2 regions of the Arthrobacter sp. yr096 genome follow, and region 2 is predicted to be linked to the other one. Evidence: predicted binding sites of a transcription regulator. Region 2 holds the regulator's gene; the other holds the start of a gene.
What was found. The regulator HrcA, encoded in region 2, represses chaperone genes, less so after heat shock. The targets are predictions, from matches to a motif close to TTNGCACTCGNNNNNNNCGAGTGCNAA.
Positions count from the first base shown of each region.

Region 1: BMY91_RS02805 (FmdB family zinc ribbon protein) is a predicted target of HrcA. The motif match lies at 7,874-7,900, and genes of this name have one in related genera.

Region 1 covers NZ_FNYI01000001.1:590,053-603,338, reverse strand. Annotated here, with positions in the region: gene crcB (fluoride efflux transporter CrcB) at 1-40, opposite strand, end outside; gene BMY91_RS02855 (fluoride efflux transporter FluC) at 37-471, opposite strand; gene BMY91_RS02850 (universal stress protein) at 455-976, opposite strand; gene BMY91_RS02845 (ABC1 kinase family protein) at 1,005-2,720, opposite strand; gene BMY91_RS02840 (PadR family transcriptional regulator) at 2,726-3,268, opposite strand; tRNA gene BMY91_RS02835 (tRNA-Ala) at 3,589-3,661, opposite strand; gene BMY91_RS02830 (SDR family oxidoreductase) at 3,698-4,498, opposite strand; gene BMY91_RS02825 (hypothetical protein) at 4,505-5,395, opposite strand; gene BMY91_RS02820 (GNAT family N-acetyltransferase) at 5,526-6,152, opposite strand; gene galU (UTP--glucose-1-phosphate uridylyltransferase GalU) at 6,159-7,091, opposite strand; gene BMY91_RS02810 (5-formyltetrahydrofolate cyclo-ligase) at 7,192-7,806, shown strand; gene BMY91_RS02805 (FmdB family zinc ribbon protein) at 7,961-8,221, shown strand; gene BMY91_RS02800 (RcpC/CpaB family pilus assembly protein) at 8,292-9,092, shown strand; gene BMY91_RS02795 (DUF4011 domain-containing protein) at 9,119-13,279, opposite strand.
Region 2 covers NZ_FNYI01000003.1:584,603-593,896, forward strand. Annotated here, with positions in the region: gene BMY91_RS10560 (PhoH family protein) at 1-854, opposite strand, end outside; gene BMY91_RS10565 (GerMN domain-containing protein) at 1,268-2,155, shown strand; gene BMY91_RS10570 (16S rRNA (uracil(1498)-N(3))-methyltransferase) at 2,162-2,935, opposite strand; gene dnaJ (molecular chaperone DnaJ) at 2,938-4,065, opposite strand; gene hrcA (heat-inducible transcriptional repressor HrcA) at 4,116-5,123, opposite strand; gene BMY91_RS10585 (DUF3097 domain-containing protein) at 5,351-6,202, shown strand; gene BMY91_RS10590 (DUF4870 domain-containing protein) at 6,324-6,737, shown strand; gene hemW (radical SAM family heme chaperone HemW) at 6,816-8,045, opposite strand; gene lepA (translation elongation factor 4) at 8,046-9,294, opposite strand, start outside.

The DNA.
Region 1 (13,286 bases), on a different contig from region 2:
CGCCGGCTCCACCAGCCAGAGCGAGCAGAACCACCGTCATTGGTTCCGCCTGTGGTGCCATGCGCCAAGCCAGATACCGGCAGTGGTGGCTGCTGCGCCGCCCAGGAGGCTGGCCAGAAGGTAGCCCGCGGCCGCAGGGGCTGCACCCGCAGCGAAGAGATGGACTGCGTCCAGCGCCAATGTGCTGTAGGTGGTGTAGGCGCCCAAGAACCCCGTTCCCAGGGCAAGGCGCAGGACGCGGCGATTACCGACGTCGGGTCCGCTGCGGGAGAGTCCTTCCAGCAACGCGCCTAGCGCCAAAGCACCCGTCAGATTGATGACCAAGGTGGGAAGTGGCCACGCACCCGGCGCCGGGATCACTAATCCAAGGCCATACCGCGCCAAGGCACCCAGCACGCCGCCCGCCGCCACGATGCCGATAAATCTCCAGTGCAAGTGGACCGGACGCTTGGCCTCAGTCGTCATCATCATCCGGAACCCGGGGGTTCACCGGGATGACCAGTACCGGCAGGTCCTGGCGATGGAACAGTTGCCGGGCCACGGAGCCGGCCGTCAGGTCCTTAAAAGCCGCCGACAGCGTGTGCTCCCGCGTGCCCACCACGAGCATCGACGCGCCTATGTCCTTGGCCTGGCGGGCCAAGGCCTGCGCCGGCTCACCTGCCAGACGCACGATGGACCACGCCACGCCTCTCCCTGCCAGCTGCGAGGCAATGGCAGTTTTCAACTCCTCAGGAATCCAGGGAGCATCGTCATCAACCCCGTCAGGATCAATGGGCGCAGCCGGACCCCCGGCGCTGCCATCCACCGGATACACCGTGACATCGGCAAATGCACACACGAGTGGGAGGCCCGCAGCGGCAGCTACTTGTGCTGCCTGCTCGACGACCACCGGACGCTGCCCCGGCATCACACCCACCAGGATGGGACCTGACATGCTGTTGGATGCCTCGGGAGGAGGTGCTGGGGGCTCAGTCACACGGCAATTCTACGACGCCGGCTGTAGCTCACGGACGACGACGACGCCCGGACCACAAACCATGGACCAACGGAATGACGGACAGGATCATGAGCACGTTGCCGAGCACCGCGTCGTCAGCCCTCACCACGGATCCTGCAATCAGGAGCGCCCCGAAGACCAGGGCGGCTACAGCCCTGCGCGCCGTGACGATGAGCCTCTCCATTTGTCGTTCGAGGCGACGATTGCCCACTTCCAGGGCACCGTCCTCGATTTGGTTGATCAGCCCGTCCAGCCGTTTCGGTAAGCGCAAAGCAACTGTTGCGGCATCCAGAGCCTGGGACGCGACGTCGTTGACGATGTTGCCACGTTCGTCGCGGAGTAGCTGTGCTGCATAGGGTTCCACCGAGTCCCACAAATTGAAGCGGGCATCCAAGGAACTGCATACGCCGGACGTCAGCGACATTGCACGGATGATGAGGAGAAAGTTCTCCGGCAGCTGGAAGGGCAACGAACGAATGACAGCGCCGAACTCGGAGCCAAAGTCGCGGAATTCCCGCGGATCCACATCGCGGAGCTCTGCGAACCCCATTCCTCCAAACCGTGAGAAGAGCTGGGTCATGGCACGCTGCAGCTCTGCTGTGTCAGCAGATGGCATCAGCACACCAACGTCGCTGATGGCGGACACCAAGCCCTTGCCGTCCCGGGAGGCAGCAGCAATCAGGAGCTTCCTCAGCCCGCTCCGGGTCTTTGGCGGGACCTCCCCCATCATGCCGAAGTCGATGAATGTTAGTTTCCAGGGTCGCTCGCCGGATGCGCCGGCGATGGGCGTGACAAAGATGTTCCCGGGATGTGGATCCGCATGGAAAAAGCCGTTCGTGAACAGCTGGTCAAACATCACGGATGCAAAGACCGGCGCCACAGTCGCTGGGTCAATTCCGGCCATCCGCAATGATTCGGTGTCGGTGATCTTGATGGCAGTGACATCTTCGAGGGTAAGCACGCGTCGCGTTGTCCGTTCCCACACGACTCCGGGCACAGTCACCCTCTGGTCACCGGCGAAATCCGCTGCGAAGCGCTCGGAATTTGCGGCCTCGTTAAGGTAGTCGATCTCCTCAAGGCTGGTCTGCGCAAACTCCTTGATCAGGGCAGGCACATCCGCCCGATCCGATACGAGGCGGATACGGCTCAGCCATCCGCCTACTTTGCGAAGAGCCGCCAGATCGACGTCCACAATGGTATCGATGCCCGGCCGCTGAACCTTAAAGACCACGCTGCTGAGCCCGGTGTCCTCCGCATTTCCGGCCAGAAGCTTTGCCCGGTGGGCCTGGCCGAGTGAAGCGGCAGCTATAGGTGTCTCTTCAACCGAGGCGAACACTGTCTCCAACGGCGCACCCAGCTCAGCTTCGGCCAGTAAACGTATCTCCGAAAATGGCACCGCCGGGACTTCGTCCTGGAGCCCTTCAAGTTCGGCCGTGATCTCAGGTGGCAGGACGTCCAGCCTGGACGACATGAACTGGCCCACCTTGATCATCAGGCCACCAAGTTCCACAGCCAAGTCATGGAAGCGCTTCGCAAAGCCCCTCATCCGCTGGGCGCGGTTGCGATCAGAGACCCACCGCAGACCCACCCGGGGCAGGAACAACTCAAACCACCACGTGACGGCGAGATTCCATGAAGCAAACCGCAGGATCCGACGATATCGGGTGCGGGCGTCCCCTGCGCCCGGTGTTGCACCTACCCGGTGGCGACGATCCAACGTCACCGCCCTCAGTCCTGTGCGAGGATCGAGTACAGCCTGCGGCGAGCCTCTTCCAGCACTGCAACGGCCTCCTGAACCTGCTTGGGCGTCCCTGTGCGGCCAACCTGTGCTGCGGCCTGCGCAAGGTCCACGCCAGCTTTGGGCAAGGCAGCAAAACCCGGGCCCGAACTGGTGCCCACGGAGTCCCACGGCGCGGATGCCTCGGCACTGGCCACGTCTTCCCGACCCGCTTCGGTCAAGGAGTAGATTTTGCGTCCGCTTGATTCTTCGGCATTGACGAAGCCCTCATCTGCCAGCAATTGCAGGGTGGGATAAACGGAGCCGGCACTGGGCTTCCAGTTGCCACCGCTGCGCTCCTCGATTTCCCGGATGATCTGATACCCGTGCATGGGCCGCTCGGCAAGGAGTGCCAGAATAGCCGTCCGTAACTCCCCCCGGCCGGCACGGGTGCCGGCACGCTTCTCGAAGCGGGAGCGAAACTCTTCGACAGCCTGCCACATGCCATCCAGGTTGTTGCCCATAAATCCGTTTGCAGGGAATGAATTATGCATCTTGCTCACCTCGGGGACGTCGCGAACGATACTGAACGATAGTTAACGATATACCCAAGGGGTCTGCTGGGTTAAGCACAGGACCGGACAACACTTCTGGGTGGTGTCGCCCGGCCCCGGCCGCGGATCTTTGGGACTGCCCGGCAAACGAGGGGGATCATTAGCCGGCGCAGGGGATCCGCTGGGTTCAGTAAAGACGAACCGGCTATGCCCGCACACGAGTAGTAGGTACTCGTCTTTTACAGCGGCTGGGACCCGGCACTACCTGCAACCTGATCGCTCCGAGGATTGGCTCGGCTGGAATTATCCGGGGAAATTTGTGGAGCTAAGGAGATTCGAACTCCTGACCTCTTCGATGCGAACGAAGCGCTCTACCAACTGAGCTATAGCCCCTGGACCGGTGGTGGGCACCCGGCCAGTGTCCCTAGGCTACAAACTTTCCTTGCGCTTTTCCAACCACGACACGAAGGTCTCAGTCCCGATCCTTTGCTCCGGGATCAGGTTACGGCCGGCACGCAGGAAAGCGCCCATCGCGCCAGGCAAAGGCAACTGCACAATCCTGCCCCGCGCACCCGTTACGGCCTTCCAGGACACCGCCATCGCCCTCATGTCCAGCACGTCCGGACCGCCGATGGTGCGGACCCTGTGCAGCTGGGAAGAAGGTTCCTCCACGGCTTCCAGCAGCAAGACCTTCGCCACGTCCACGGGAGAAATGCTCTGGAAACCCACACCCTTGAAAACAGGAATAACCCGCACTTTCGCAGCGGCCGCGAAGACAGCCGCCACCAAGCTGTGAAATTGCGTCGCTCTCACCACCACCGTTTCCAATGTCGACTCAGCGTATTTCTGTTCCTTGGCTGCTTTTGTCGCATAGTAATCAAACGTGCTCTGGTCGCAATTGATGATGGACAGGGCCACGGCCTTTACAACCCCTGCCCGGTTGGCCGCGGCCAGAAGCCTGGCACCGCCGTCGGCGAAATGCTTTTGCGCCTTGCCAAACTGCCCTTCAAGGCAGTCGATCACGACGTCGGCACCCGCCAATGCGTCTGACAGACCATCCCCTGTGGTGACGTCGCCCGCAAAGTAGCTGGCGCCGTCGTGATGCCTGTTCGATCCTGTCGGGGGCACGTGGCGGGACAGGACTGTGACGGAGTGCCCGGCAGCCAGGGCAAGCCGGACAACCTCGCGGCCCACCTGACCGGTTCCACCAGCCACGCAGATGCTGGTCATCGGAAATTACGCGCGGCGGCGCTGCAGGACGTCGTCCAGATTGCTCAGGGCGCTCTGACCCTTGACCGACGCCGCCGACATCGCAGCAGCATCCATCTGATCAACGCCCTGTTTCAGCACAGGCTTGCCAACTGGCTTGGGAGCCTCAGGGAGATCCAAGGGCTCGGGAGCAGGCCTCGGGGCCTTGGCGGCATCAACGTAGGTGGGCTTGGGAACCGAAACCGGCTGCCAACTGGAACCCCTCGTGTCTTCGGCCGCTTGTGCAGACGTGTCTCCAGCCGCCACGGCAACTGCCAGCGCAGCCTCACGAAGCTCCACAGCGGACAGGCGCGCAGCCTCACTACTACTGGCCTCGGCGTCGAAAACAGTGGTTTCCTTCGACTCGACAGCCGGCTCTTTCGGCAGATAGCGCGCGGGAGTGGGGATGCGCGATGCCTGGGCTGCACGGCGCGCACGTCGTTCGCGCAGATCCCGAAGAGCAAGCCTGCGCAGAATCACGACAGCGAAGACCGCGCCAATGAAGGACACCAACGGCAACCAAAAGGATCCCGTGCGGAAAAGCAGAAGCACCCCGGAAATCACTGCCGTCAAAAGCAGCGCTGCACCGGACAACGCCAGAGTGCACCGCGCGTAACGAATCGTGAAGGGGGTAACGGGCGTTGGATTGGCGGACGACTCTGCCACGCGGGAATCCTGCGGCGAGGCCTGTGCTTTGCTGTGCATGGTCTCCATCGGTTTCTCCTGCTGAGGTGCCAAAGTCAATACCACCCCTGCCTGCGGTTCGTCTGGTTCGTCGTCGAATGCCTCTGCTGGCACAGTGGCCGTTTGGACTTGTTGCCGGCGGTTACGCAGAACGTAAGGCGCCACCCAGACCATCCACAGCGCGACAGTGACCACGAGTATCACTGAGCTGCTGAGAGGGAAGTCCACATTCAAAACCGTAGAAGCAAATCCCCGGGGGTGGCGGCATTGCGCCCGGTGTGTCGTCGGCGAGTCCGCAAATGACTGGAGATACGGTCAAAAAGCCTTATGACCTGCCCGTTTGTCCTTGGAGCCACCTGCGCAGGAGCCCCTCGGGAACCTCGTCCGATGTCAACGCAAATGAACGGTGGTCAGCCCATTCCCCGTTGATGTGCAGATACCGTTCGCGGTAACCCTCGTCACGGAATCCGAGCTTCTCCACCACCCGGAGGCTGGGGCCATTCTCCGGCCTGATGTTGATTTCCATCCGGTGAAGTCCCAGCACCCTGAAACAGTGGTCCGTGGCCATGGCCACCGCTGTCGGAGCAATTCCGCGGCCCGCCCGCTCCTGATCAACCCAATACCCCAGTGTGGCCATCATGGCCGATCCCCACACAATGGACGACACCGTCAATTGCCCCACGATGCGCGGCTCCCGGAAACCGGGAGTCCGTTCGACGATGACAAACGGAAGGGCCGTGGACTGGCGGGCCTGATCGTTCAGGGACCCCACCATCTGACGGTAACTGGGCAGGCGCCCACCCGGTGCCGGGTTGGACGCCTCCCATGGTGCGAGCCATTCACTGTTCTTCGAGCGGACTTCAGACCATTCCCGCTTGTCGCGGTAACGAATGGGCCGAAGAAGCAAGTCTCCGCTTTCCAGCGTTACCGGCCAGATCGCAGAGCCGTACATCCGGTGTTACTTGGGAAGCGCAGCGGTAAAGGTCGGCAGCCACTCACGAAGCTCGGGACCGAGATCCTCACGTTCGCACGCGAGCTCAATGCATGCCTTGAGATAGCTGAGCTTGTCACCGGTATCGTAGCGACGGCCGCGGAAGACGACACCGTACACGCCGTAGCCTTCGCCCTCGCCAGCGGCCAGGACCTCCAGCGCATCAGTCAACTGGATCTCTCCGCCGCGCCCCGGAGCTGTCTTCTCCAGGACATCAAACACGGCGGGATGCAGCACGTAACGGCCGATCACAGCAAGGTTGGAGGGAGCCTCTTCCGGGGAAGGCTTCTCCACGAGCTGCTTGATGCGCACGTAGCCTTCTTCGCCGATCTCCTCTACATCCGCGCAGCCGTAGGCGCTGATCTTGGAGGGTTCAACTTCAATGAGGGCCACAACTGACCCACCGGTCTTCTGCTGGACAGCGATCATTTCGCTCAGGAGGTCCTCGCGGGCGTCGATCAGGTCATCACCCAGAAGGACAGCGAAGGGTTCATAGCCCACGTGCTGCTTGGCACGGAGGACTGCGTGGCCCAAACCGTTGGGGTCACCTTGGCGGACGTAGTGAATGTCACCCAGGTTGGTGGCGGACTGAATAGCTTCAAGCTTAGCGGTGTCACCCTTTTCAGCCAGGGTCGCCTCCAGCGCTGGCACGCGGTCAAAGTGATCCTCCAAGGCACGCTTGCTGCGTCCGGTGATCATCAGGACGTCATGCAAGCCAACCTTTACGGCTTCTTCGACGACGTACTGGATGGCCGGCTTGTCAACCACTGGCAGCATTTCCTTCGGCATCGCCTTTGTTGCAGGGAGGAACCTGGTGCCAAGACCCGCTGCGGGGATGACGGCCTTACGGACAGCATTGTTATCAAGAGTCACGGGACTAATGTAACGGAAGGAATACATCAACGGCTAAACCCTCGCCGCACCGTTAGCACATTTGGATCGCGGAACTGATGGCATACGCGGCTTACCAGGACGAACAACACCTCACGATCGGACACAGATGGCATCCAAGGAAGACATCCGCAGTAGCAGGCGCCTGCACCGGCGGACCCTGACTCCGGAACAGATAGCAGAGGCGGGCGAATCCATTGCCGGGCATGGAACAGCGTGGGCTGCGAGGACTTCACCAGGCGCAGGCGCAACGTTTGCCGTCTATGTCGGAGTCGCCTTCGAGCCACCCACCCTGCCCCTGATCACGTCCCTCCATGACGCTGGCCACCGGGTTCTACTGCCCGTTTGCGAGCCGGGCAGGCAGCTGAGCTGGGTCTTCTGGACGCCCGGCACGAACTTTGCCCGATCTGCCTACGCACCCATCGACGAACCTGTTGGCGAACGCCTGGAGAGCTCCGTGATAGCCGGGGCTGCCGGTATTTTCATGCCCGCTACAGCAGTTGACCGGGATGGCAACAGGATCGGCCAGGGCGGCGGCTACTACGACCGCCTGCTCCAGGGTCTGGATGCTTCCGGCCAGCGACCACCCACTATCGCTGTGGTGTACGACGACGATGTGTTGCCTCCGGGTTCGATTCCCGCCGAAGCCTTTGACCGCCCGGTGTGCGAAGTCCTTACCCCTTCCGGCGTCGTCCAGCTCGGCGTCGCATCTGAGGGGTCCTGACTGCATTGTGCCTTTGGGTGAGTTCCGGCACACTCACTGGCACGCTCCCGGAGTCCGGATGATAGAATTGGCACTCAGGCCCTGCGACTGCTAATGCGGATGTTCTCCGCCGACGCTGCACAGGACCTGAACTTTGTCCTGAAGGAGGATTTCAGTGCCCACATACGCATACGCCTGCAAAGACTGCGACCATGCCTTTGACATCGTCCAGTCGTTCTCTGACAGCTCCCTGACAGAGTGCCCCGAGTGCAAAGGTTCGCTTCGCAAGAAGTTCAACAGCGTTGGCGTCGTCTTCAAGGGCTCCGGCTTCTACCGGACTGATTCCCGCGATTCCAAGGGCAGCACGGTTTCCGCCGCTCCGGCAGCGTCCCCTGCTCCTGCCGCCGCTCCGGCACCGGCAGCAGCAGCGAGCTAGGACTCTTCCTTTTCCACATACGGCCTCAAGCTACTGTCAGGCCGTCCGGTCTGCTGGCTAACGTGGCGGCATGCCACAGAAGTCCCGTAGCGCGCTCCTTGCCCGCGCTGAACGCTCAGCATCAGCTGCCATGCCTCGGCCTCCCGTCGCGAATTCCCGTCCGCCAGGAACCGTTTATCGGGGCAAACCCTTCTCCCGGGGCAAACCCTTCAAGCGCGTTGCGCGCCGGAACCCGGTTCAGGCATCACGCTCTTGGATTGCACGCAATCGTCGGCTGACAGTGGCACTCCTGCTGTGCCTCGCCACTGGCATCGCAGTCCAACAGATGACTCCGCAGTCCCAACTGCGGGTCAATGTACTGGTCGCAGCCCGAGACCTTCCAACGGGCACCAGCCTCACCGAATCCGACTTTGCGAATGTAGCTGTAGCCCCGGAGCTGGCTGTCTCCGGATCCGTAACAGACGCGGGAGTCCTGGTTGGACGCCAGCTCGCGTCGCCACTCGGCAAAGGGCAGATCCCTGCTGAATCCAACCTCCTGGGACCTGGGCTGCTCACGGGAGCCCCCTTGGGCTCGGCAGCAGTCCCGCTACGGATGGCTGACCCCTCGTCCATTCAGCTGCTCTCCCCCGGCCAGCTCGTAACGGTGGTGCTCACGTCAGCGGGTTCCTACGACGAGCCCAAACAAAGCGAGGTACTGGCCGGCCCCGTTCCCGTCCTCTGGACTTCGGCCCACGGGGGCAAGGCCGGAGAATGGCTCGGGACAAGCGACACCGAGGGGCTGGTAGTGGTGGCAGCCGATCCCCAGCAAGCAGAAAAGCTTGCCGGCGCGTCAACGCAGGGCAAGCTCTTCTTTGTTTTGGTCAGTCCGTGATCAGCGGAGCAATTGCCGCAGGCAAGTTAGCCCCAATGCGGCGGCTTTTGCTCCTTCAGCCACTGCTCATGATCGTATCCGGGCTCGTCGCCCCACTGCCGGGGATCGTCCTCTGCAGCCTTGGTGGGAAGAATCCCGCCAGTGCCGGGCTTGGACGCGGACGCCTTGGACCCGGCTCTTTCCTCCGGAGCGGCATCGACCTGTGCGCCGGACTCAGCGGCTGCGTCGTCCGTGCCGGTTTCCTGTTCCATCTGTGGTGCTTCTTTCCCGTTCTCTATGACGTTGTTCGCGTGGCCCGCAGCATCGTGGACTTCGCCCTCCGCCTGCCCGGCCGAACTGTGGGCGTAGCTTGGCTGCCCTTTATCCAATGTCAATTGTTCAACATCCATGTCCAGGAAACCATGCTGGGGGGAAGCAGGCCTCGGGATGTGGTTCTCCAGCCCGAGGTAGGATCCAATCCGATCTGCACAGGACGAGGGATCCGTAAAGACCTCGATCGTCCACAGCGACATGTAACGCCAGCCCATTCGTTCAAGCAGCTGCGGGCGCAGGCGGCTGCGTTCGCGGACGCTCATGCGCCGGTAGCGTTCCGTTCCGTCGGACTCGATGGCCACGGGAGTAGGGATCTCCGCACCTTCCCGGCCAATCGTATGGACGGGATCCGCTGCGGCAGCGATATCCAGCACGCCATCGTAAAGGTGCCAGACCCTGGCTCCCCGGGCACGCAGGCGTTCACCGAGATCAGCCACCAGGGGATCCTCCCCCAGCGCCTGCTCACTGGCAACAGCGCGGGATGCAGGCGTTCCGAGGTTGCTGTTTCCGGAGAGTTCCCGGTCCAGCAGTTCGTAGAAGTCCACCGCTCCATGAGCCAAGCGGTCAAGGTCCAGATCCTCGGGGCGGAAGCAACTCAGAACGTGCATGGAACGCCGCGCACGGGTCATCGCCAGGGCGAACCGGTTCCGGCCACCTTCAACGGACAATGGGCCGAACGAATGCAGGGCACGGCCGTGGGGAGTACGCCCGTAACCCAGCGAGAAGATCACGTGATCCCGCACCAAACCTTGGGCGCGCTCGAGGTCCACTACACGGAAAGATTCCGGACCGGCTCCAAAGAATGCGGACAGCAACGAATGGTTGGGCAACTGAAGCCTGATGGCCTCGCCAATACGGGCGGCGTGACGCAGGCTGGCCGTCACCACGGCCAAAGACGTCCGGGGCCGCAGCCTGGCGTGCTCAAAAACCAGGTCCACCACGCGGTTGACCTCGGCGGTGACCGACTCGACGCCCTCGTGGTCGGCACCCGGGAGCCCGGTGCCATCGGGAATGTACTCCACATGAATGGAACGATCCAGGCCGGTGACCGAGTTGCCGTCCGGCAGCCTGCGCAGGCCGCCGTCGTAGTAGTTCTTGCTCAGCTGGAGGATCAGGTCCTCATCCACAGCCCGGTAGACCCAGTTCAGCTGCCACGTAGGCAGCACCCGGGCCAAAGCCTTATAGGCGCTGTCCACGTTCTCATGGCTGGCAACTCCAGCTACTGGAGGCTCCACAGCCACACTGAAGGTGCGGGCATTGGCAATTTTTGCATCACCGAAAGCCACTACCTGCGGCGCCCGGGCTATCGCGGGAAGCACTGCCTGCAGTGAGGTCGACTCTGCGTCGATGACCACCACAGAGTCAAACTTCTGCTCGGCCGGAAGAACGCCGGTCAGCAGATACGGGCTGACGGACCACACCGGAACCAGGAGGGGTACGAGGTCGGGCGCTTGGGCGCTGAGCGCCGGCAAGGTAACCCGGCCGTCCTTCAGCAACGCCTTGAGGAGCTCAGCCTGCCTGGGGTGCTCCAGGAGGCCCTGCCGCCACTTCTGGGCCAACTGCCACCGCAGCCGCGCGGCTCCACTGGCAATGTGTGCTTGGTCCGCCAACCGGTACTCGGCTTCGAGGCGCCGCAAGGAGTCGCCGTCAGACATGGCAAGGTAGTCGTCCCCGCTGATCATGGCTTCCAAAGCGGACTGCCACCAGGCAAGGTCCAATTCCGCAGCAACAGAGGACGCAGGAACTTCACGGGCAGCCAAATCGGACAGCAACTCGCCCAAGCCGTGCTCGCGCATTTCCTCGATCAGGAGTGTGCGCTCGGGAAGAGTTTCCAAGGTAGAAGTGTCTGCAACAAGCCGTTCCAGCCGCTCCATCAACTCCAGATACGGGGTCCCATGCAGCGAACCTCCCGCGCCTGTGTGCTTCAGGGCATCACCCAAGCGATGTAGTTCACCGTCCAGTTCCCGGTACAAAGCACCGAGGTCAGCAAGGCCAGAAGGAACGGCAGGGTGACGTTGCGTGGTGGCGTAGCCTGCCCAGAGGGCCCGCTGCTCCTGGACCAGGACCAGTGAACTGTGGAGGTCTGCGATGTGCACACCGGGCCGAACGTACTCTTTGGCTACCCGGCGCAGACGGGACCGCTGCATCGAGGGCATCTCAAGGTTGCGCTCACGGCGCCAAGCGGAGCTCGCGGTGGCGGATATCAGATCATGCACCGGACGGTCGAAGATATCAGGCGTGAACTTGTCCAGGCTCTCCCGAACGGCAATGAGCAGTTCGAGCTGGGCGCCCCACTCCGTGAACGTTTCCCCCAAACGAATTTCGGCGTGATCGGACAACTGCTTCATCCGGTCCCGCAGCACCGGCAGCTTCTCTTCTGCCAAACGGGCTAGCTGCTGGGCTTCCTCAGTCTCCTTGCGGGTGACCAGCCGTGCCCCATACCAAGGGCTGGAAGTGGACGCCCGGCTGAAACTGCCCAGTTCGGCAGCGCGACGCAAACGGCCCGCGAGTTCCTCACGGTCCTTAATGTTGTCCAGGACGCTGCGCTTCAAGCGGACCGTCGTTGAGGGCGCGGGGTGGATTGACGTCAGCTCAGCAAGCGATTGCATGGCCTGGTAAGGAGAGCATCCCCAGCGCTCCCGGACGTTATGCAGCGAGGCCACATGGTCCATGAGTGCATGGCGGTGACCGGTCAGAGTCTGGTGCAGGTTGCCCAACTGCGGTTCGAGTGCTTTCTCGTTCCGCATGATGGCCCGGACCAACTGCCCCTTAAGCTGCTGCGGCGTGGTTCCGTTGCCAGGGCGGAACAGCATCGATTCAAGGCCGAGTGATTCCAAATGGGCGGAAAGGCCTGCGAGGCTGGACTGCCTGTCCCCTACCACGAGCACGGATTTGCCTGCGCTGACCAACGCACCTATGGCATTAATGGCAGTCTGTGTCTGGCCGCTCCCGGGTGGGGTACTGACCACCAGTGAGTCACCGGCGCGAACAGCATCCACCACGTACTGCTGGTCCGTGTCGGCGTCGAGCAAGAGAAGTTCATCAGCCGGATCGCGGACATCAAGGCTGGGGAACCTGCCCGCCTTGATGGCCTCGGGCTCAATGTCGCCGCCGTTCGCTGCCAACGACAGAGCCGCGACTGTGGGGTTGTTCGTATTGATCCAAGGATCGTCGAGATTGCCCGACAGGTCGGCGAGCGTGGTCACCAGCAGGTTGAACTCAACATCGGCACCGTGGATTGGCTGCACGAGCGTGGACAGACGATCCAGCACCGGCTGGGGATCGAACCTCGCGGTGTTGTAGGCCATCCTCGCTACCGCGTTGACATCAAAGACGATGCCGTGGACGGTCTTGAGGTGACGCACCAGCGCCGGGTTCATGCGTGCTTGCTCGGTCAGCTGGAGTTCGAAGTCGTCCTCACCGGGCCTGACCGTCAGGACAATGGAGGTGAGCATCACAGGCGCGGAAACTCGCTGAGGCTTGCCGCCCACCGCCGACGTCCACACAACGGTACCGGCGGACAAATAGCCGGCTTCGATACCGCGGTCATTGCTGAGCTCAAAAATCTTGGACCGGATGTTGCGCGCTGCGCGGGCCGCCACCAGGTACTGTTGCCGATCCCTGATCAGGGTAGAGAGGCGTGTTCGGCGGCCTGCCAGCAACTGGGCAAGCCCGGACGGGTGCGCGTTGCTGAGGTCGATGGCCCCTTCGGGCGTCTTGACGAAGCGCAGCATCGTGTCCGCCCCGGTGACGGGCTTAAGACCAGACAGCCATTTACGGAGCTCTTCGGAGCCCTCTTCCTGGCCTTGACCTACTGACACAACTTCTGCCTTCTTTTCTGTACTAGCTTTAGACGCCTTGGACCATACCGGCATACTTTCG
Region 2 (9,294 bases):
ACCACCATTTTTGATCCGAAGCCCAGGCGGGTCAGGAACATCTTCATCTGCTCCGGGGTGGTGTTCTGTGCTTCGTCCAAGATGATGAAGGCATCGTTCAACGTTCGTCCGCGCATGTAGGCCAGTGGTGCGACTTCAATGGTCCCCGCCGCCATAAGCCGCGGTATGGATTCAGGGTCCATCATGTCGTGCAACGCATCATAAAGAGGCCGCAGATAAGGATCGATCTTGTCGCTCAGGGTTCCGGGAAGGAATCCCAGCCGCTCCCCCGCCTCCACGGCGGGCCGCGTCAAAATGATCCGGCTGACTTCCTTCATTTGAAGCGCCTGAACAGCCTTTGCCATGGCCAGATATGTCTTGCCCGTACCTGCCGGGCCGATCCCGAAGATCACCGTGTTTGCGTCGATGGCATCCACATAGTTCTTCTGGTTCAGCGTCTTGGGCCGGATGGTTTTGCCCCTGCTGGACAGGATGTTGTGGGTCAGGACATCGGCAGGATTCTGCACTGACTGGGTGCTCAAGAGGGAGACGAGCTGCTGAAGGACGTCCGGTGTGACCACGGTGCCCTTCGACACCAGCCCGCGCACTTCCTCAAGGAGGCGCATGATTCGCGGGATAACCGTGGAAGGGCCGGTCATGGAAAGTTCGTTGCCCCGGACATGGAAATTGACGTCCTGGAACTGCTCCTCGATGTACCGCAGGGCCTCGTCGTGGCTGCCCAGCGAGTGAACCATCTGGTCGGAGTTGTCGAACGTGACAATCTCCGTGCGCGTGCCCGGTAACGTGTGCGGGAACTCGGTAGGCGACTGGTTGCCGTTACCGGTCCTGAGCCGCCCATTCAAAGATTCACTCATAGTGCTGGCCGTCAGGCCTGTTCTCCTCCGGTTGGGTCGTATTAACGCCATCGATTCGACATATGCGGCCGCCTGAAGACGCCCGCCTTGATGCCGGAATGAACTCAATCCTACGCCAGCACCGCCCACGGTGAACCTAACCGGCCGGGCGCATTCCGGCCCCCACGCTGATAGCGGACTCTATGTCTCAACTCGGCATCAAGCGGGTATCAATCACGTTTCAGTTGGCGCCCGGCCCCAAAAACCCGACCGACCGTCGTCGGCCATGTGCCAAGCTGGCATAGGCGGGGACCACCACTGCCCCGCAGCCAGCCACCGCCGACGGCTGTTTGAACATGAACTTCAGGACAGGAAACTCCATCAAGGATTCAGCCAACAACGCTAAAGGCGCGCGCCAACGGAAAAAATCCGCAATGGCCGTGCCTGCGATGTTTGCTGTCCTCTTCCTCACCGGATGCATCGCCAATGGCGAGGGCGCTCCAGCTACGTCAGGGCCGCCGTCTCTGACCGTCCAGGACGCACCTGCAAGCAATGCTCCCCTGGAAACGACCCAGGCCTCCACCAAGATTCCCGTGTATTGGATCGGGCGGAGCAAGGAAGAGGTCTACCTCTACCGTGAGTTCAGGGACATCTCCGGCGACGGAAATCCCGTGACAACTGCGCTGCGGATCATGATGGCCCAAAAGCCCCTGGACCACGATTTCTTCACGCCCTGGCAGGAACCTGCAAGCCTGGCCACCTCAATCTCCGGGAAGAACGTGATCACGGTCGATATTTCCCGTGATGCCTTCAATTCGAACCTTGATGCAGGGATGGCGCAGCGGGCCATCCAGCAATTGGTGTACACCGCTACGGCGGCGGCCTCGTCCTCCGGCCTGATCAATTCAGGCCAGCAAATCCAGGTGGTCATCCTGGTTGACGGACACAAGGACTATATGGCGTTCGGCCAAGTGCAGCTGGGCCAACCTATGGCGCGCGATGCATCGCTCGTGGCACCCCTGTGGATTATTGACCCGCAGGAAGATACGTCACTGCCGGCAGGTGCGGTCAAGTTCAACGGCCGCAGCACGGACGGTTCCAAACCCGTGAACTGGCAGATCCTCCAAGACACGGGCAAAGGCGAAAAAGCCAGCCTCCTGACCGGGCAGGTGAAGGCGACCGGCGAGCCTGGACAGTACGGCGTCTTCACCTTCAGTGCAACGCTGAAGCCCGGCAAGTACGAGTTGCGGGTCTCACAGGCCGATGATGCCGGCAAGACCATTGAAGCCACTACGGATACCCGGCTGTTCAGCGTCGGCTGATTTGTTCTACCAGCGGCCCAAAACGTCGCTGGCGAGAACGACGGCGGCGGGACCCGCCGTCGACGACCGCAGGACGTGGTGACCCAGGAGTGCCGTCACGGCCCCGGCGTCGCTGAGACGCGTCACCTCACGTGGCGAAATTCCGCCCTCCGGCCCCACAATCAAGAGAACTTCCCGAGGTGCGTCGCGACGCGCTTCACGGGACGCCTCCAATTCCTCGAGGACCGCACGCAAGGGATTCTTGGCGTCTTCATGAAGGATGATGGCCAGATCCGCGTTCTCTACGGCTTTGGCCAGCGCCCCGGTATCCAGGATTTGCCGCACTTCCGGTATCCATGCCCGCCGGGCCTGCTTGGCCGCAGCGGTGACCACAGACTGCCACTTGGCATGGGCCTTTGCCGCGCGATCTCCCTTCCACCGCACAATCGAGCGCTCCGACTGCCACGGAATCACGGCATCTATTCCGAGTTCCGTAGCAGTCTCAATGGCAAGTTCATCGCGATCACCCTTGGCCAGGGCTTGGACAAGCACCAAACGCACGTCCGGCTGATCCTCGAACACAACATCCGAGGCCGTGACCGTCAATGTGCCAGGCCCCGTTTCGGCAACTGTCCCTGTAAGCCTGGCCCCCTTACCATCAGCGATGTCAACGGGCTCTCCCACGGCCAGGCGCTTGACCGTGACGGCGTGCCGGGCCTCAGGCCCTTCCAGGACAAACGTGGAACCGGGGTTCACGTGGCCGAGGCTGCCGACTGGTGCGAAGAAAACGGGATTGCTCACCGCTACAGGTTACCGAGCTTGTCCCGCAGCTTGGCGAACATGCCGCCGCTGGCAACAAGCTTTCCCTCGGTGAACTGCTCCCCGCGAAGCTTGGCGAGCTGCTGCAACAATTCTTCCTGGGCGGGGTCGAGCTTGGTGGGTGTCTCAACGTGGAGGTGCACTTTGAGGTCCCCGCGGCCGTAACCCCGAAGATGAGTGACGCCGAGTCCGCGAAGGGTGATGATTTCACCTGACTGGGTGCCGGACTTCACATCAATGTCCTGCGCGCCATCGAAGGTCTCGAGCTTCAGTTCCGTGCCAAGGGCCGCGGCAGTCATGGGCACGCTCAGCGTGGCGTGAAGGTCATCGCCTTCGCGCATAAACATGGCATCGTTGTTGACCCGGATCTCCACGTAAAGGTCGCCTGCAGGGCCGCCCGCTGGCCCCGCCTCGCCCTGTCCGGACAGCTGGATCCGTGTACCGGTTGCAACGCCGGCAGGGACCTTGATGGTCAGGGACCGGCGGCTGCGAATACGCCCCTGTCCATTGCACTCGTTGCAGGGATCCTTGATAACAGATCCGAAGCCTTCGCAGGAACCACAGGGCGCGGTGGTCATGACCTGGCCCAGGATGGAGCGGACCGCACGCTGAACCTGGCCGCTGCCGCCACAAATATCGCAACGTTCCGGGTGGGTACCCGGGCGGCAGCAACTGCCGTCGCACGTGGGGCAGACAACGGCCGTGTCCACTTCAAGTTTCTTGTTGACGCCGAACACGGCATCCTTGAGGTCAATGCGGACGCTGATGAGTGCATCCTGGCCGCGACGGACACGGGACGCCGGTCCGCCATGCCCTCCACCACCGCCAAAGAAGGTGTCGAAGATATCCTGGAAGGCGAAGCCCTGGCCGGAGTATCCACCGCCGAAGCCGTTGTCAGTGCCGTTCTCGTTGCCCGTGGCATCGTAAACGCGGCGCTTCTGGGGGTCTGACAACACCTCGTAAGCATGGGTCACGGCCTTGAACTGCTCTGCGACGTCCTCACCGGGATTGACGTCCGGGTGAAGTTTCCTCGCCAACTTGCGGTACGCCTTTTTGATCTCTTCCCCGGTGGCTTCCGGAGAGACTCCCAAAACGTCATAGTGGCTGCTCAAAGTCGGTATCTCTTCCTTGTTGTACTGCGAATGTTTCCTCGGGCCGGCGTTCAGCCGCCGAGAATGCGTGAAAGGTAACGGGCCACTGCGCGAACCGCGGCCATGGTGGTGGGATAGTCCATCCTTGTAGGACCGAGAATCCCCACTTTGGCACCTGAGCCGTAGCCTGTGGCAACCACAGACGCCTCGGCCAAACCGTCGTAGGGGTTCTCACGGCCAATGCTCACTGTGACGCCACGGGGGTCATCCCCCATGTCGGACAACAACCGGAGCATGACAACTTGTTCCTCAAGCGCCTCCAGGACCGGACCAATGCTCAACGGGAAGTCCACATTGGATCGGGCGAGGTTCGCTGTGCCGGCCATCAGGATGCGCTCTTCCCGGCTGGTGTCGCTCAGCGACTGCAGCCCGTGAGCCAGTGTTTGGGCCAGACTGCGAAGCTCCGGCGGACACAGGGCAACCACAGATGGAAGTACCTGCGGCAAGAGTGCCAGCTGCGTCCCTGCGATGTTGCCGAGGAACCGCGACCTCAAAAGCATCAAGGCCTCATTGCTCGTGTCCGAACCGGCCTCAATGACTTTCTGGCCAACACTGCCGGTGTCCGCGATCAGGACGACAAGCACTTGCTTGGGTGCCAGCAGGACGAACTCAACGTGGCGGACCAGGGCCCTGTTGGAGTGCGGGTATTGAACGACGGCCACTTGGTTGGTCAGTTGCGACAGAAGCCTTACTGTGCGCTCCAGGATGTCATCGACATCATCGGGCCCCTCAAGCAATGAATGGATCGCGCGGCGTTCTGCCGCAGACAGCGGCTTGACCTGGGAGATACGGTCAACGAACAACCGGTAACCCTTGTCCGTTGGAATGCGGCCGGCGCTGGTGTGTGGCGCCGCAATGAGGCCTTCTTCTTCCAGGACAGCCATGTCGTTCCTGATGGTGGCGCTGGAAACACCAAGATGGTGCCGCTCGACGAGTGCCTTCGATCCGACAGGCTCCCTCGAATGCACGTAATCCTCAACGATGGCCCGCAGCACTTCCAATTTGCGTGGCTCACTCATTGCTCCACCTCCTGACGACTTCCGTGGTCACTCCGACCGGTCACCGCGGGACCGCAAACGGATCACCGCATTTAGCACTCAACATGCCCAAGTGCTAACAAGTCTAGTATGAGCCACCCCGTTGCTAGCATTGAAACCGCCCAACGCCCGGATCAGCCAGGTGGGGCGGCAACAGCAGCCACGGTGATCTGATGCCCGGCACAAACCAGCACAAAGGTAGGAACTCCTTGGCTTTCGACAATTGGGGTCCGCAGGATCTGTCCGCTCCTGCCAAACGCCAACTCCCAGAGGTACCAGTCCAGCGGGGAATGGTCCTTGAGGACGTCCAGTCGGGCTGGGTGGGTGAGGTCACGCGCGTAGAAAAGACCGGCGGCATGCACATTGTTTCCCTTGAGGACAGGCGCGGGAAGACGAAGTCGTTCCAGCTCGGATACGGCTTCTTGCTTGAAGGGCAGGCAATCCGTTTGATGCCGCCCGCCGCGCGCCCACCCGCTTCCGGTGCAGCTGCGGGGCGGACTGCCTCCGGCTCCGTCAGGGTGCAAGGCCAGCGCGCCCAGGTGGCCAAGGCCAGCCGCATCTGGGTAGAAGGAAAGCACGACGCCGAACTGGTCGAGAAAGTCTGGGGCGACGATCTGCGGGTCGAAGGAATCGTCGTAGAGCCCCTCCACGGCGTGGACGACCTGAAATCTGCGATCGCGGCCTTTAATCCAGGTCCCGCCCGCCGCCTCGGCATCCTGGTGGACCACCTCGTCGCCGGTTCCAAGGAGTCCCGCATTGCGGCCGAGGCCATGACCGTGCCAGGAGCTGCCGGAAATGTCCTGATCGTCGGTCACCCCTACATTGACGTGTGGCAAGCCATCCGGCCTAAGGTGCTGGGGATCGACGCGTGGCCTTCGGTGCCCCGGGGGATCGACTGGAAGACCGGGATTCTCCGTGCCTTCGGCTGGCCCCATGAGACCGCCGAGGCCATCGGCCTGGGCTGGCAACGGCTCCTCGGAGCGGTTCGAAGCTACGCCGACCTTGAGGCATCGTTGCTGGGCCGCGTCGAGGAAGTCATCGACTTCCTCACAGTCCCCTGACCGGGGCCCCCAAAGCGGCAGCAACTGACGTGTCATCGTGGTGCTTGTCCCGGGAAGCCCGCCAAGGCCGGTATTCTGGGACAGCAACACCGCAGCATCTTTACAGCAAAGGGAACACAACGTGGCAGAGAACGCTCCTGAAGAACCGGGCAGCGCCGCAGGCCAGCCCCAGTACCATGGTGCGCCTGCCAATGCGCTCCCGCTGACCGCCAGCGAAGACAGGCAGTGGGCTACTTTGGCGCACTTCGGCGGCATTTTGGGATGCCTGCCGTCCCTGCTTATCTATCTGATCTTCCGCGACCGGGGACCGTTTACGGCACAGGAATCGAAGGAAGCGCTGAATTTCACGCTGCCTCCCACTATTGCCGCTGTCCTGGCAAACATCCTCGTGCTGCTGCCGGTAGTGGGCAATATCTTCGCTGTGATTGCCACCGGCATCTGGGTTGCCCTGACGTGCTTCTCCGTATCCGCAGGAATTCGGGTCAACCATGGTCAGCCGCACCGCTACCGGCTCAACCTGCGCTGGATCAAGTAGCCTCCACGCGGCACGGTCGAGCCGAAGCCGGACTCTGCCGAAACACGGCTGTGCCGAAACGCGCTCAGCCAACCACCGCTAATCGGGAAGTATGCGCCTGACGACGGCGTCAGCCAGGAGCCGACCCTTAAGGGTCAGGACAAGGCGACCCTTGAACGCCTGCACTGGGTCAACCAGCTCATCAGCAATCAGCCCGGCCATCGCATGCCGTCCGATGGCATCCAGGGCGTCTACTGCCAGACCTGTCCCAAGCCGCGCTTCCAGCATGATGCGCTCGACTTCCCGGGTATCTGCGTCGAGCGTTTCCCTTCCGGCAGCCGGCGAACCACCGGACCCAAGCCGTGATGCATACGCTGTGGGGTGCTTGACGTTCCACCAACGGACGCCTCCCACGTGCGAGTGCGCACCCGGCCCAATGCCCCACCAGTCATCACCGCGCCAGTAGGCCAAGTTGTGCCGGCAAGCCTGCTCGGGTGTCCTGGACCAGTTGCTGACCTCGTACCAGCTCAAACCAGCTTCGGAGATCATCTGGTCAGCAAGCTCGTACTTCGCAGCATGGTCGTCGTCATCGATGCCAGGGACTTCGCCACGCCTGATCTGGGCAGCCAGCTTGGTACCATCCTCCACGATCAGCGCATAGGCACTGATATGGTCCGGGCCGTAGGACAGTGCGGTTTCAAGGGACAGCTGCCAGTCCGCCATGGACTCCCCCGGTGTCCCGTAAATGAGGTCGAGGCTGACGGCCAGTCCAGCCTCACGTGCCCACTGCACAACCAGTGGTACGCGGCTTGGCGTATGCGTCCGGTCCAGCACCTTCAAGACGTGCGGCACGGCAGACTGCATGCCAAACGAGACCCTGGTGAAGCCAGCGTCAGCCAACACCTTCAAGGACTCAGGCGTGACGGAATCGGGGTTGGCCTCGGTGGTCACCTCGGCGCCGGGTTCCAGCCCCCACTGCTCGACGGCGGCACGCAGGATCCGTGCCAGATCCTCCGCTGGGAGGAGGGTGGGGGTGCCACCACCGAAAAAGACGGTGCTGAGGGGCCGGCGAGGCAAACCTGAGGCGTCAAGGGCTACTGCCGCGAAGTCCAGCTCGGAAATAGCCGTGGAGGCGTAGGCATCCTGCGAGGCACCGCCCCCGAGTTCCGTGGCTGTATAGGTGTTGAAATCGCAGTAGCCGCACCGCACGGCACAAAAGGGGATGTGCACGTAGAGCCCGAATTTGCGATGCTCGACGCCGGCCAGCACCTGCGGCGGCAAGACGCCATCCGCAGGTGCTGGGTCGCCCAAAGGTAGGACGCTGGGCATTTACTTCTTGGCCTTGTCCTTGGACTCGTCAGTGGTCAGGGCTGCGATGAATGCTTCCTGCGGCACCTCAACGCGACCCACCATCTTCATGCGCTTCTTGCCTTCCTTCTGCTTCTCAAGCAGTTTGCGCTTACGGGTGATGTCACCGCCGTAGCACTTGGCAAGAACGTCCTTGCGGATGGCCCGGATGCTCTCGCGGGCAATAATGCGGGATCCGATGGCAGCCTGGATGGGCACCTCGAACTGCTGCCTGGGGATGAGTTCGCGAAGCTTGCCGGTCATCATCACACCGTAGGCATAAGCCTTGTCACGGTGCGTGATGGCACTGAAAGCATCCACCTGTTCACCCTGCAGGAGAATGTCCACCTTGACGAGGTCTGCGACCTGTTCGCCGTCGGCCTTCCAGTCCAGCGAAGCGTAGCCGCGGGTCTTGGATTTCAGGAGGTCGAAGAAGTCGAAGACGATCTCGGCCAGCGGGATCCAGTAGCGGAGCTCAACGCGGTCCTCGGACAAGTAGTCCATGCCCCGCATTTGCCCACGTCGGCTCTGGCACAGCTCCATGATGGAACCCACAAACTCGTTGGGCGCCAGGATGGTGGCAGAGACCATCGGCTCGCGGACCTCTGAGATCTTGCCGGTGGGGTACTCGCTGGGGTTGGTGACGTGGATGACCTTCTTGTCCTCGAGTGTCACCTCATACTCCACGTTGGGAGCCGTCGAGATGAGGTCAAGGTTGTACTCACGCTCCAGGCGCTCACGCGTGATTTCCAGGTGCAGCAATCCGAGGAACCCTACGCGGAAGCCGAAGCCCAGGGCTGCAGATGTCTCGGGCTCGTACACCAGCGCGGCGTCGTTGAGCATCAGCTTTTCGAGGGCGTCGCGGAGTACCGGATAATCCGTGCCGTCCAGGGGATAGAGACCGGAGAAGACCATGGGCTTCGCGTCGGCATAACCGCTGAGCGACTCCGACGCCGGCTTGGCCAGGTTGGTGACGGTATCGCCAACCTTGGACTGACGAACGTCCTTCACGCCTGTGATCAGGTATCCCACCTCACCCACGCCCAAGCCTTTGGACGGTGTTGGCTCCGGCGAGCTCACACCAATCTCCAGGAGCTCGTGTGTTGCCCGGGTGGACATCATCTGGATGCGTTCACGCGGATGGAGCATGCCGTCCACCACACGGACGTAGGTGACAACGCCGCGGTAAGTGTCATAGACGGAGTCGAAAATCATGGCCCGGGCGGGAGCA